2 linked regions of the Thiorhodovibrio winogradskyi genome follow. The protein of the gene in region 2 interacts with the protein of the main gene of each other region in a pairwise test. Links are inferred from orthologs where the notes say so. Each region holds a gene or a part of one and is shown on either strand. Other genes may lie near its edges. The genes, in order: dnaN and rpe.

Evidence for each region.
Region 1: the proteins of rpe (region 2) and dnaN interact in binary tests that used the Escherichia coli proteins (3 or more experiments, as listed by UniProt). The link is inferred for Thiorhodovibrio winogradskyi from one-to-one orthologs.

Annotation. Positions count from the first base shown.
Region 1 is NZ_CP121472.1:326-6,963, forward strand. Bases 481-3,269 are described here. They hold dnaN (DNA polymerase III subunit beta), read left to right. Parts: upstream 481-1,214; coding sequence 1,215-2,324; downstream 2,325-3,269. Other genes in these bases: dnaA (chromosomal replication initiator protein DnaA), read left to right, coding at 481-1,037; Thiowin_RS25115 (AAA family ATPase), read left to right, coding at 2,390-2,860; gyrB (DNA topoisomerase (ATP-hydrolyzing) subunit B), read left to right, coding at 2,890-3,269. In the rest of the region: more of dnaA, read left to right, coding at 1-480; more of gyrB, read left to right, coding at 3,270-5,295; parC (DNA topoisomerase IV subunit A), read right to left, coding at 5,385-6,638. UniProt on the Escherichia coli protein: Confers DNA tethering and processivity to DNA polymerases and other proteins. Acts as a clamp, forming a ring around DNA (a reaction catalyzed by the clamp-loading complex) which diffuses in an ATP-independent manner freely and bidirectionally along dsDNA.
Region 2 is NZ_CP121472.1:4,113,435-4,120,118, forward strand. The notes cover bases 2,637-5,471. They hold rpe (ribulose-phosphate 3-epimerase), read right to left. Parts: upstream 4,485-5,471; coding sequence 3,789-4,484; downstream 2,637-3,788. Other genes in these bases: trpE (anthranilate synthase component I), read right to left, coding at 2,637-3,059; Thiowin_RS18760 (phosphoglycolate phosphatase), read right to left, coding at 3,056-3,745; Thiowin_RS18770 (hypothetical protein), read left to right, coding at 5,353-5,471. In the rest of the region: Thiowin_RS18745 (hypothetical protein), read right to left, coding at 1-6; Thiowin_RS18750 (HD-GYP domain-containing protein), read right to left, coding at 40-1,266; more of trpE, read right to left, coding at 1,554-2,636; more of Thiowin_RS18770, read left to right, coding at 5,472-5,670; Thiowin_RS18775 (DUF4198 domain-containing protein), read left to right, coding at 5,766-6,572. UniProt on the Escherichia coli protein: Catalyzes the reversible epimerization of D-ribulose 5-phosphate to D-xylulose 5-phosphate.

The sequences.
Region 1 (6,638 bases), 4.1 Mb from region 2 along the record:
TTGAAGAACGGAGGCGCTTGGCAAACTTGTCTGCTGAGTTTCGATTCGATACCTTTGTGGAAGGTAAATCAAATCAAATTGCGCGAGCTGCATCAATGCAAATTGCTTGTCATCCTGGAACTACTTATAACCCGCTTTATATTTATGGGGGAGTTGGCCTTGGAAAAACACATCTTATGCAGGCTGTAGGTAACACAATTCTTGAAAGGAATAGCGAGGCATCTATTGTTTACGTTCATTCAGAACGTTTTGTTTCAGATATGATTAAATGCCTTCAGCATAATCGAATGGATGACTTCAAGGCAAAATATCGGGCAGTCAATGCCCTTCTAATTGATGATGTGCAATTTTTTGCTGGCAAGGATCGTTCACAAGAAGAATTTTTTCATACCTTCAATGCTTTGTTTGAAACTGGTCAGCAAATTATTCTTTCCAGTGATCGGTTTCCAAAAGAAGTTAACGGCCTTGAGGAACGACTAAAATCTCGGTTTGGTTGGGGTTTAACCGTTGCAATTGAACCTCCTGATCTTGAAACGCGAGTGGCAATCCTTCAAAGTAAGGCGAATTTATTTGGTATCCATCTCCCGGAGGATGTCGCTTTTTTCGTAGCAAAACGTCTTCGTTCCAACGTTCGAGAACTTGAAGGGGCACTTCGGCGCTTAGGTGCGAACTCTAGCTTTACTGGTGTTCCAATAAATTTGGAATTCGCAAGATCCGCATTGCACGACATGCTTATTGCCCAGGATAAGCAAGTGACGATTAATAATATTCAAAAAATGGTAGCTGAATATTTCAAGATTAGAACTTCGGATTTACTCTCAGCCAAGCGCACTCGGTCCATTACCCGTCCACGACAGATTGCTATGGCACTGGCAAAAGAACTAACCAAAAACAGCCTACCTGAAATTGGTAAAGCATTTGGTGGGCGAGATCACAGCACAGTGATACATGCAGCTAAAAAAGTTCAGGAATTGAGAAGTCAAGATTCACTCTTTGACGAAGATTTTAAGAACCTGTTGAGAATTATGACATCATAGTTGTGGATAACTACGGTATAAAGTGAGGAATCAATTCATGCACATTTTATTCACAGTTTATTTGTTACTTCTTGCACGATGTTTTGAGGAGCTTAAAATATTGAAATTACGTATAATTCTTGATTAATATGAGATATGCCAAGGCATCTACTATAACTACTAGGTATTAATATTATTATGAAGATAGAAGTATATCGTGACCATCTGATTCCAGCTCTGATCAGCGTTGCCTCTGTAGTGGAACGGCGGCAAACCCTTCCAATTCTAAGTAATTTGCTGGTTAAGACTTTGGAAAATAGTTTAGTTTTGACGGCAACGGATCTGGAATTACAGATTTCATGCAATGTTGAGGGAACGATTGATGTGCCAGGTGCGATTACTTTGCCGGCAAAAAAACTTGCAGATATATGTAAAGCGCTTCCAGACAATAGTGTTATCAAGCTTGAAGTCGCTGATAAACGCGCAATAATACGTTGCGGACCTAGTCGTTTTATGTTAAGCACGATGCCTGCTGAAGATTATCCTGGACTGGAGGGAGATTCAGTCCATCAAAGTTTTGAAATTGATACAGAACTATTATGTAGGATGTTTGAGTGTACCAGTTTCGCAATGGCACATCAGGATGTACGTTATTATTTAAATGGTTTGTTGGTGCAAATTCATTCTGGGAAGCTTGTTTTGGTGGCTACTGATGGCCACAGATTGGCAAAATCAGAACTATTAATGCCGGCCTTGGATGCTTGGGAACAGGAGAAGCAATTGATATTCCCGGCTAAAACGGTTTCTGAACTAAAACGCATGCTAGGGGGAAAATTTGGAGCAACAACAATATTTGAAATTGGTGATCGTTCTGTTGTTATTCGAATTGGTAAAAATGTTTTAACTACCAAACTAATCGATGGTCGATATCCTGATTATGAACGCGTTATTCCATATTCACTTAAGTATACAACTACTATTGATAGAGAGACTCTCAGAAATGCTTTGACAAGAACCGCGGTTCTTTCTTATGAAAAGCAAAAAGGAGTTCGTATGACCTTTGCGGATGGATCTTTGAAGTTAGAGGTTAGCAATCCTGAGCATGAGGAGGCACAAGAAGATATACCGATTGTATTTAATGGTGATGATACAACCATAGGCTTCAATGTTAGTTATTGGCTCGATGTTTTAAATGCCATGACCGGGAATTTGGTAGAGGTTCGATTTTCAGATTCTGAAGTCAGTTCAATATTAGTTGACCCTGAATCAGATGGAGAACTTTATGTAGTAATGCCAATGCGGATTTAACCTATCAGGGGAAAATTTTTTTATTGATTTTGATGAACTTTTCTGTTGTTTGTCATGGTTGTTTCATGTGGCTTGAGATCCTTCAAGGTGAGGGGATTCGCAATTTAGCACCATTTAATATAGAGTCGAAAAAGGGAGTCAATCTTGTTCTTAGTAATAATGGGGCATGTAAGACAACCTTCCTTGAGGCAGTTTGTTTTTTAACCCATGGAGGAACTTTTCGAGGAAAAAAGTATGGACAGATGCTGAATACCAATGTAAGTGATAGGAAACGTGGTTTTACTTTTTTGGGGCCTGATCGATCTGATCTACAGATCTGGCATAAAAGTCATACTAAGCTGGTTCTCGAGGAGAAAAGGCTCACGTTTTTTTTACTGCATTGGATGATCCTGAGATTGAGTGCGATAAGGTGTTTCACGTGGAACAAGGTCGTATCCGTAGTGCTGATGGCAAGCTTTGACTTTGTGCACAATCATAAAAAATACTCGATGTTTGGCAGCGATTGCTGCGTTTTTAGCGTTATAATGTTTAATTAACTGGCCAACTTACTGACGTTTTAGACTCGATGGGTTACGATTCCACAAATATTCAGGTTCTTCGTGGACTGGATGCTGTTCGCAAGCGGCCCGGGATGTATATCGGTGACACTGATGATGGTACCGGACTACATCATATGGTTTTTGAAGTTGTTGACAATTCTATTGATGAGGCCTTGGCTGGATATTGCAATGAAATTAGAGTGATTGTGCATCCAGATGGATCTGTTTCTGTCACAGATAATGGACGAGGGATCCCGGTTGATATTCATACCGAGGAGAATCGTTCAGCGGCGGAAGTCATTATGACGGTGCTCCATGCAGGGGGTAAGTTTGATGATAATTCGTATAAAGTATCAGGAGGTTTGCATGGTGTAGGTGTATCTGTTGTCAATGCGCTTTCCGAGACTCTTGAGTTGCGGATATGGCGAGATGGGACACTCTATGGACAAAAGTATCATATGGGTGTGCCTGAACAGCCATTAACAGCAATTGACAAAGTAGAATCATCGGGTACTGAGATTCGCTTTAAACCTTCTAAGGAAGTGTTTTCTGACTGTGAGTTTCATTATGATATTTTGGCAAAGCGTCTACGTGAATTGTCGTTTTTAAATTCAGGTGTACGTATTCAGTTACGTGATGAGCGGGTCGACCGAGAAGATGTTTTTGAATATAAGGGTGGTATTAAAGCATTTGTTGAACATTTGAATCGTAATAAAACAGCGATTCATAGTTCGGTCATCTATTTCACAGATGAGAGAAATGATCATGTCGTTGAAATAGCTTTACAATGGAATGAAAGCTATCAAGAGACCATATTTTGCTACACTAATAATATTCCACAAAAGGACGGTGGTACCCATTTAGCTGGTTTCCGTGCTGGTTTAACACGTACGCTGAACCAATACATCGAACGAGAAACATTGGATAAGAATCAAAAATCTCGACCAATTGGAGATGATGCCCGTGAAGGACTCACGGCTGTTGTCTCAGTTAAGGTACCAGATCCAAAGTTTTCATCTCAAACAAAGGAAAAGCTTGTTTCTTCTGACGTTAAGCCAATTGTTGAAGCTTCTTTTAGTGAACACTTGAATATATTCCTTGAAGAGAATCCCACTGAAGCTAAAATAATTGCTAATAAGATGCTGGAGGCAGCACGTGCCCGTGAGGCAGCTCGAAAAGCACGTGATATGACACGTCGCAAAGGCGTTTTGGATGTAGCAGGTTTACCTGGAAAGCTTGCTGACTGTCAAGAAAAAGATCCAGCTGGATCAGAGCTCTTTATAGTCGAGGGTGATTCTGCTGGTGGATCTGCTAAACAAGGTCGAGATCGTGCTTTTCAGGCAATTCTCCCTTTAAAAGGAAAAATTCTAAACGTTGAGAAGGCAAGGTTCGACAAAATGTTATCTTCGGCCGAGGTGGGTACCTTGATTACTGCCTTGGGCTGCGGTATTGGTCGCCAGGAATACGATCCGGAGAAACTGCGTTATCACCGCATCATTGTGATGACCGATGCTGATGTTGATGGCGCGCATATAAGAACCTTGCTGTTGACGTTCTTTTATCGGCAAATGCCCGAATTAATCGAAAGAGGGCATATTTATATCGCACAACCACCTCTTTATAAAGTTAAGCGAGGAAAACAAGAGGATTATCTTTTAGATGATGTAGAGTTGAGTGTATCCTTGCTTCGTGCTGCCTTGGATAACACTAGACTATACCTTAGGGCTGATACTCCACCGATGTCCCCCATGGTCCTCGAAGAACTAACGAGGGAATTTCAAGTCTATCGTGCAATCATTGCTCGATTATCGAACCGTTACGATTCACTTTTCCTCGTTGAACTTTTAAATCTGCCTCGACTTACCTTGGATTCATGGAATGATGAAACGACTCTTAGACCATGGATTGAGTTATTGTCGGAGCGTTTAAGGCTTAATTGTGAGACATCGGTCGATTACCACGTGTCAATTCACAGCGATGGGAATATCGAGCAAACTGGCCTAGAAATAATTCGTTCGGTTCATGGTGTTCCAGAAAGTCGTATTGTTTCATTTGAGTTTTTCTTGTCAGCGGATTATTTAAAAATTGCTGCCTTAAGTGAAAAACTTGATGGTTTGGTGGGGCCAGGCGCGCGAGTCGAAAGGGGTGATCGGAGTACAGATATTTCCACATTTATCAGCGCTTACGACTGGCTATTTGGTGAAGCTAAACGCGGTTACCAAATTCAGCGGTACAAAGGTTTGGGAGAAATGAATCCAGGGCAGCTTTGGGAAACAACCATGGATCCTGAATGTCGTCGACTATTACGGGTAACAATTGAAGATGGAGTCGCTGCTGATCAGATTTTTACAACCCTGATGGGAGATCAGGTTGAGCCGCGAAGGGAATTTATAGAAAGAAATGCCCTTGAAGCGGGAAACATAGACGTCTGATTTTACTTAGCAATCATTATTATTATAATGTTTTAGTAAAACAAGACTAGTTCAGATTTACATCAGAATCCATAATTGCGTACATTTTGTTAATCGACGACTAAACGATCAACACGTCGAAAGCCGCGCGGTAGCAATGCACCGCGACGGCCACGCTCCCCTTGATAGTGCAATTGGTCTGATGGTTTAAGACGGAATTGCCGTTGGTTCGCTTCAATAATAAGAGTTTGATCATTCTGGACTACGGCAAGACCACTTACGCGCTCACCCTCGTTGTTTAGGTTAGGTGACGGGATAGTGATCATACGATTACCCTTTCCCTTAGCGAGCCCAGGTAAATGTGAAACTTTGAATATAAGTAAATGTCCAGAGTTAGTAGCAACGGCTATCCAAGCATTTTTGGCATTTAAAACTTGAACTGGTCTGAGAAGTTGGGCGCCATCTGGCAAATGGATAACTAATTTCCCTGATTTTGTCTTGGCGATTAGGTTTTCTGTCGAGCAGATAAATCCATAACCTTGGTCTGACGCCAAAACATAGTATATTTGAGGTTCTCCGCTTATAACCGCCTTAAATATTGCACCAGCTGGTGGTTCTAAACGTCCGGTCAATGGCTCTCCTTGCCCTCGTGCTGAAGGTAGGCTGTTTGCTGGTAATGAGTAGGCACGTCCAGTTGAATCAAGGAAAACAGCATTCTGTTGACTTCGCAAATGTGCTGCCATTGCAAAGCCATCTCCACTTTTGTATGTCAGTGCAAGGGGATCTATCTCATGGCCTTTGGCTGCTCTCACCCACCCTTTTTCTGAGAGTACGACAGTCAGGGGTTCGCTTGGCATGACTTCAATGTCTGTAAGTGCGGTGCCTGCATCTCTTTCTGCGATAGGTGAACGTCGCGAATCCCCAAATTTCTCAGCGTCTTGTGTGATTTCTTCAATAATCAATTGCGTCAACGCTTGCTGATTTCCAAGTAAGAGTGAGATCTCTGCTTGCTCTTTTTTGTGCTGATGTTCTTCAGCGCGGATATTAACTTCTTCGAGTCTAGCAAGTTGACGTAATCTGGTATTTAAAACGTAGTCTGTCTGTGCTTCGCTCAGGTTAAACCTATCCATGATGATAGGTTTTGGCTCATCTTCGTTGCGGATAATACGTATAACTTCATCAATGTTGAGAAGTGCGACCAGCAAACCCGCTAGCAAATGTAGGCGATCCTCAACTTTTGTAAGACGATGTGTGAGTCGGCGTCGGACTGTTCCTCTGCGGTATCTGAGCCACTCGTGCAAGATCTCGAGAAGGCCCATGACATGAGGTCGTCCGTCAAGGGCAATTAAATTCATATTGACGCG
Region 2 (6,684 bases):
CAGCACCAGTGAGCTAACGCAAGGATCGAAGCCCCCCGTTCATTGAATGGCCAGCTTGGCGATTCCATGGAGATTGGCCGGCCAGTCCGATGTGTGCTCTGCTTTGAGAATCCGCTCGTTACCGGCTGCCGCGGGATCCGATAGATCCAGGTCGTGCACATCCAGATAGCGCCGACGCTTGGCGTCGAGAAAAACGCGCACCACCGGTTGGAGCAAATGATTGGAATTGGACTCCATCACCATGCCGATGCGTTGGCTGGCTAGCCGCACCAGGGTTCCGACAGGATAAATGCCGACACAGCGGATGAAGTGCTGAACTAACTCAGAGTCCACATGATAGTGACTCCATTCGAGCAGCTTGCGCAGCGCCAGGCTCGGCTCCATCCCCTGATGATAGACACGATCGGATGTTATCGCATCGTAGATATCCACGATGGCCGCCATCCTGCCAAATTGGGAGATGGCCTCACCAGCTTTCCTGTTCGGGTAACCGCTGCCATCCATGCGTTCATGGTGCTCGGCGGCCACTTGCAAGCTCGCGGGTGAAATACCGGGCGCGGCATTCAGCAAGCGTTCAGTGTGCTCCACATGCTCCTGCATGATCTTGAGCTCATGCTCCGTCAAACGCTCCGGCTTATTGAGAATATCGCTTGGAACCAGCGTCTTGCCAATGTCATGCAAGAGCGCGCCAGTGCCGATCTCATGGAGCACGTCCCGTTCCAAGCCGAGACTACGACCAAAGGCGATCATCAAGACAGCCACATTCACGGAATGCTCGAAGGTGTAGCGGTCGCGGCGGCGGATACGCTGCAGGCCAAGCAAGGCGTGCTGGTTGCGGAAAATAGAATCCGTCATTTCCGTCAGCATTGGCGCCGTTTGCTCCAGATCGAGCTGCTGACCCAGGCGAAGATCGGACATCAGGCCATTGATCACCGAGACAGCCTGCCGCAGAACCCACTCCGCTCGCGCGCGCTCTTCGTGCAATGGAACCTCGGTCAGTTCATCGGCTTGATTCTCGACAATGGCACCGATCTCGTCATCGAGTTCTTGCTCGACTTCCTGCTGGGTGCGCGCGTCGGCAACATCCGAACCCTTCTCGGTATCGATATAGAGTTCCCTAACACCCGTCTTACGAATCTTGGCAATGACCGCGTGATTCTTGACAGCGAATCTACTACTCAGAAACGCATGGTCCAACCACCCACAATTGAGATCATGGATGTACATGCCTGGGCGAAGCTGTTCGGTAAGGATTTTCTTGATCATTGCACACCAGAGGGCGGATAGAGATCGTCATCGCCATCAACCAATGTCGCCAATCCTACACGAAAACCTAAAACTCCAACCACTGCTTTTCGTCAGTTAACCAGGATTCCTCCCTCTTTTATGTGTTTTTTTTACGCGCAAAAGATGCTAACCTATTGTCATTCAAGGTCAACAATCAGCACCGCCAGGGTTTTGGGATTGGAATCCGCGTTTCACCAGAGCTGAACTCTGCAGCGCTCGGATTATCAGATATGTGGCCATCAAACTGGCCTGTTTGGATCGGGTGATCACTCCAGCGCGTCATCCCCCACGCAAGGATGCTGTTCGATTCCCGCCTCAGCCATGGCCACGGCGCGGAAAATGGCCCGGCCCTTGTTCATGGTTTCCTTCCACTCCAACTCCGGGACTGAATCCGCCACCACGCCGGCACCGGCCTGGATGTGCAACTCACCATCCTTGATCACCGCCGTGCGAATGGCGATAGCCGTGTCCATGTTGCCATTGAAGCCGATGTAACCCACGGCGCCTGAGTAAATGCCGCGCTTGACGGGTTCCAGTTCGTCAATGATCTCCATGGCGCGAATCTTGGGTGCGCCAGACACAGTGCCGGCCGGGAAGGTGGCGCGCAGCACATCCATGGCCGTCATGCCCGCGCGCAGCTGGCCAGTCACATTGGAGACAATGTGCATCACATGGGAGTAGCGTTCGACCATCATCTGGTCGGTCATCCGCACCGAGCCCACTTCCGCCACCCGGCCGCAGTCGTTGCGCCCGAGGTCGATCAGCATCAGATGTTCGGCCAATTCCTTGGGGTCGGCCAGGAGCTCGGCCTCGAGCTCGCGGTCTTCCTCCTCGGTATAGCCACGCCGACGCGTACCGGCAATGGGACGCACAGTGACCACGCCGTCCTCGAGCCGGGTCAGGATCTCGGGCGAGGAGCCGACGATCTGGAACCCGCCGAGGTCGAGAAAATACATATAGGGCGAGGGGTTCAGACCGCGCAAGGCCCGGTACAGGTCGAGCGGACGGGCACCATAGGGAATGGACAGCCGCTGCGAGAGCACCACCTGCATGCAGTCGCCAGCGAGGATATAGTCCTTGATGCGCGTGACCGCCTGTTCGAACCCCGTCTGGCTGAAGCCAGAGACAAAATCCTGTTCGCTGATGCGCCGTGCTTGCTCCGTCGGATGCCGGGGCGCGCCGCGCTGCATGCGCGACACCAACGCCTGGATGCGGGCATGGCCGCTGGCGAGATCATCGCCGGCATCCGGATTTAGATGCACAATCATGTAGATGCGACCACGCAGGTTGTCGAACACGACCACCTCCTCGGACAGCATCAGCAGAATATCCGGCGTGCCAAGCTGATCAGGATTTGGGCACTCGCGCAGCCGTGGCTCAATGTAACGGATACTGTCGTAGCCGAAATAACCAACCAAACCACCGGCAAAACGCGGCATTTCCGGATGCTCGGCGACACGGAAGCGCTGCTGGAAGGACTCGATCCAGGCCAGCGGATCCTCGGTCTCGATCTCCTCGACCAACTGGCCATCGCGTTCGATGCGCAGAGTGCGTCCAAACACCTTGAGCAAGGTACGGCACGGCAGGCCAATAATTGAATAGCGGCCCCACTTCTCCCCGCCCTGCACCGACTCGAACAGATAGGAATAAGGCCCCTCGGCCAGCTTGAGGTAGCAGCTCAGCGGGGTATCGAGATCGGCCAGGACCTCGCAAACCAGCGGGATACGGTTATAGCCCCGGGCCACCAGGGCGCGATAGTGCTCGGGCGTCATGGGTGTTGTTGGGCCAGCAGACCGGCCAGTTCCGGCAAGGCGTCGATGACGGCATCCGGCTGGGCGTCGCGAATATCCTGGCCATGATTGTAGCCATAGCTCATGCACACAATGAAAAAGCCAGCGGCGCGCGCCGCTTTCACATCGCTGATGGAGTCGCCCACCATCAGCGCCTGACTCGGCTCGACCCGAAAATGCTCGGCCGCGTGCAGCAATGGCAAGGCGCTGGGCTTTTTCTCCGGCAGGCTGTCGCCACTGATGACGATTTCAAACAGGCCACGCAGATCGAAATGGGTCAGTAAGGGCTCGGTAAAACAGGCGGCCTTATTGGTCACACAGCCCAGCCGATACCCTTGGGCGCGCAGCCAGCCGAGCCCCTCGCGCACACCAGGATAAAGCACCGAGTTCTGGTGGGTGTGCTGGGCGTAAAGCTCGACAAAGATGGGATAAGCCCGGGCGAAGTCCTCGGCACCGGGCCGGCCATCAAGTGAGCCGGCCAGCGCGCGGGAGACCAGCCGTTCGACGCCATTGCCCACCCAGTTGCGCACCGCCTGCTCGCCCCGGGGTGGGCGCCCAAGCTCGTGCATCATTTGATCGACACAGTAGGTCAGGTCCGGCACGCTGTCGATCAGGGTGCCGTCGAGGTCGACCAGCACCAGGCCGGGGCGAAAGCTGTTGGGCAACATGGCTTGGTTGGCGGCAACAGGGGGAAACGTCAAGGCCCGCTGCTCAGCTGGCCTTGGCCAACTCGTCGCGCATCTTGGCGATGATGCTGTCGTAGCGGTTGGGGTCGCTGTCCGAGCCCTTGCCGAAGATGCCCGAGCCAGAGACAAAAGTATCAGCCCCGGCGGCCTTGATCTCGCCGATATTATCGGCTTTCACGCCGCCGTCGATCTCCAGGCGAATCTCCCGCCCGCTGGCCTTGATGAGATCACGTGCCTGGCGCAATTTGGTCAGTGCCGAGGGGATGAAGCTCTGACCACCAAAGCCCGGATTGACCGACATCAGCAAAATCATGTCGATGCGCTCCATCACATACTCCAGCGCATCCAGGGGCGTGGCCGGATTGAACACCAGCCCCGCCTTGCAACCCTCTGACTGGATGAGCTGGAGCGTGCGGTCGATATGCTCGCTGGCCTCGGGGTGGAAGGTGATATAGGTCGCGCCCGCGGCGGCGAAGTCACCAACGATGCGATCAACCGGCTTCACCATCAAGTGGACGTCAATGGGCGCGGTCACGCCATGCTTGCGTAGTGCCTCGCACACCAGCGGGCCGATGGTCAGGTTGGGAACATAATGATTGTCCATCACATCGAAATGCACAATGTCCGCGCCGGCGGCAAGGACGTTGTCGACCTCCTCGCCCAGCCGGGCAAAGTTGGCGGACAAAATGGAGGGAGCGATCAGATCGGCAAGAGGGGCCATGACGAGATCTCCGCGGCTATTTGGAGTAAGAGTGAGTGGGTGCAATTGGCGGGCATTAAGACGACGGACCGCCAGATCGCGGTCTCGCGTCAAACATTCAGGGACAAATCAGAATCCGCTACTTTACCTGATTGCCGCCGGCTTTTCATCCGCGCGCTAGTGCGAGCAGCCCTGACGCACGCCCCTTGCGGCGGCTAACAACGACGGCAGCTGCCCGGGGTTGGTCGAATATCGGCTTCTGGCGCGGTGCAAAGTGGACATTGGCGTGATCATAACAGCGCATCAAGGAGCGCATCATGGCGGCTGCAAACCCAGCAATTCCAAATGTCGTTTTCCAGCACCCGGTTGTTGACCCGGTGATCAGTAGACGCCGCCATCTTGGCGCGTCATGAAGCGGCTGGAAGCCGCTTCTAACCAGATGAAACACCCAAATTTGGAATTACTGGCAAACCCGCTGGACAACAAGCACACGCCGCCTGCACCCCAAGCTCGCCGAACAGCCCTACCGGTTCCTTGCAGAAGAGACAGAACTCACCCTTCCTGACAGCCTTCGCGTGCCATGCGACCGCGCATCTAGTGCAGTGTCGTCAAACCCTAGCACTCAGTCTGCCCAACCTCGAGCCAGCCTAATTAATAGTAATGCGACCGAATAGCATTTACTTTCTTGATGTACTCGTCTAAGATCTTCTCTCAGATGCTGATGGATGCCGGCTCCGACCCGTCAACTCATTCCACCCGGCTTGTTCGATACCTGCTGAAGACGGGGAGCAGGGTGCCGTCGCCTTGTCAGCATTCATCACCAACATCCAGTCTCGGTGCCCGTTAAACCTCGACTTGCTGGTCGTCTTTACTCAATCAGGAGAATGATATGCGCCTCAGTGTTTTTTCCTCCCTGCTCGCAAGCACACTGCTGACCGCCACCGCAGCCTTTGCTCACACTCCACTCTGCGCCTGCTATGACATGGGCGACGGCACCGTCCTGTGTGAAGGTGGCTTTTCAGATGGTTCCTCCGCCTCCGGCGTCGGCATCATGGTTGTCGACACCAAGGGCAACAGCCTGATCGAGGGCGAGATGAGCGAGGACAGCGAATTCGAGTTCGACAAGCCGGAAGGCGAATACAGCGTGGTCTTCGACGCCGGCCCCGGTCACAGCATCGAGATCAACGGCAAGGATATCCTCGAGTAACGACCCACACGTAAAGGCTTTTGCGTTCCTTTCCGATTCTCTTTTTATCCATGCAATACATCTCTATCCGCCCATCTTTAACCAGGAGACCATCCGTGACGCTTAAAACTGCTCTGCTCACCGCGACCGCAGCCGCCACCCTCAGCACCGGCGTCGCCCAAGCCCATTTTCAACTCCTCTACACGCCAGAGGTCATGCTCGAGCAACCCGGTAACATCAATTTCAAGCTGGTTTTCGGTCACCCGATGGAAAACGGCCATGTGATGGACATGGGCGAACCGGAAGACTTTTTCGTCATCTTCAAGGGCGAGAAGACCGACCTCATGGGGAGCCTCAAACCCATCACCTGGAAAGGTGGCCATAACGAGGCGAAAGCCTACGAGGCGAGCTATAAGGTTCGCCGCAATGGCGATTATAGTTTCGTGCTGGTCCCCGCCCCCTACTATGAAGAAAGCGAGGACGTGTATATTCAACAAATCACCAAGGCCATCATCAACAAGGGCGGCATGCCAACCGGTTGGAACAAGCCACTCGGCCTGAAAACAGAAATCATTCCTTTAAACAAGCCCTATCAGGTCTACGCCGGCGGCACTTTCAGCGGTCAACTGCTACGCGATGGCAAGCCAGTCCCGGGTGTGGAATGCGAGATCGAGTACATCAACACCGAGATCGACATGGCGGCCAATGCCTCCTCGGCCGAATCCAAAGGCGATGTGCCCGCAACCGCTGTTGTCGCCATCACCGATGCCGATGGTGAGTTTACCTTTGGCATTCCAGGACCCGGGGTCTGGGGCTTCGCCTGCCTGGGTTCGGGTCCGGACAACGAGCATGAGGGCAAGGAGTTATCCCAGGACGCTGTGCTCTGGATCAATGCCAGCACGCTCAACACCGGCCAGGATTGATCCAAACCCTGGCGTTGGTCGGCCCGAGTCGCCGCCGGCGATGGCTGGGGATGATGGCTCGGGCGGCTTGAGTCAAGCTTGCTATCAACAATCATTCTTGTTATTTTTCGCA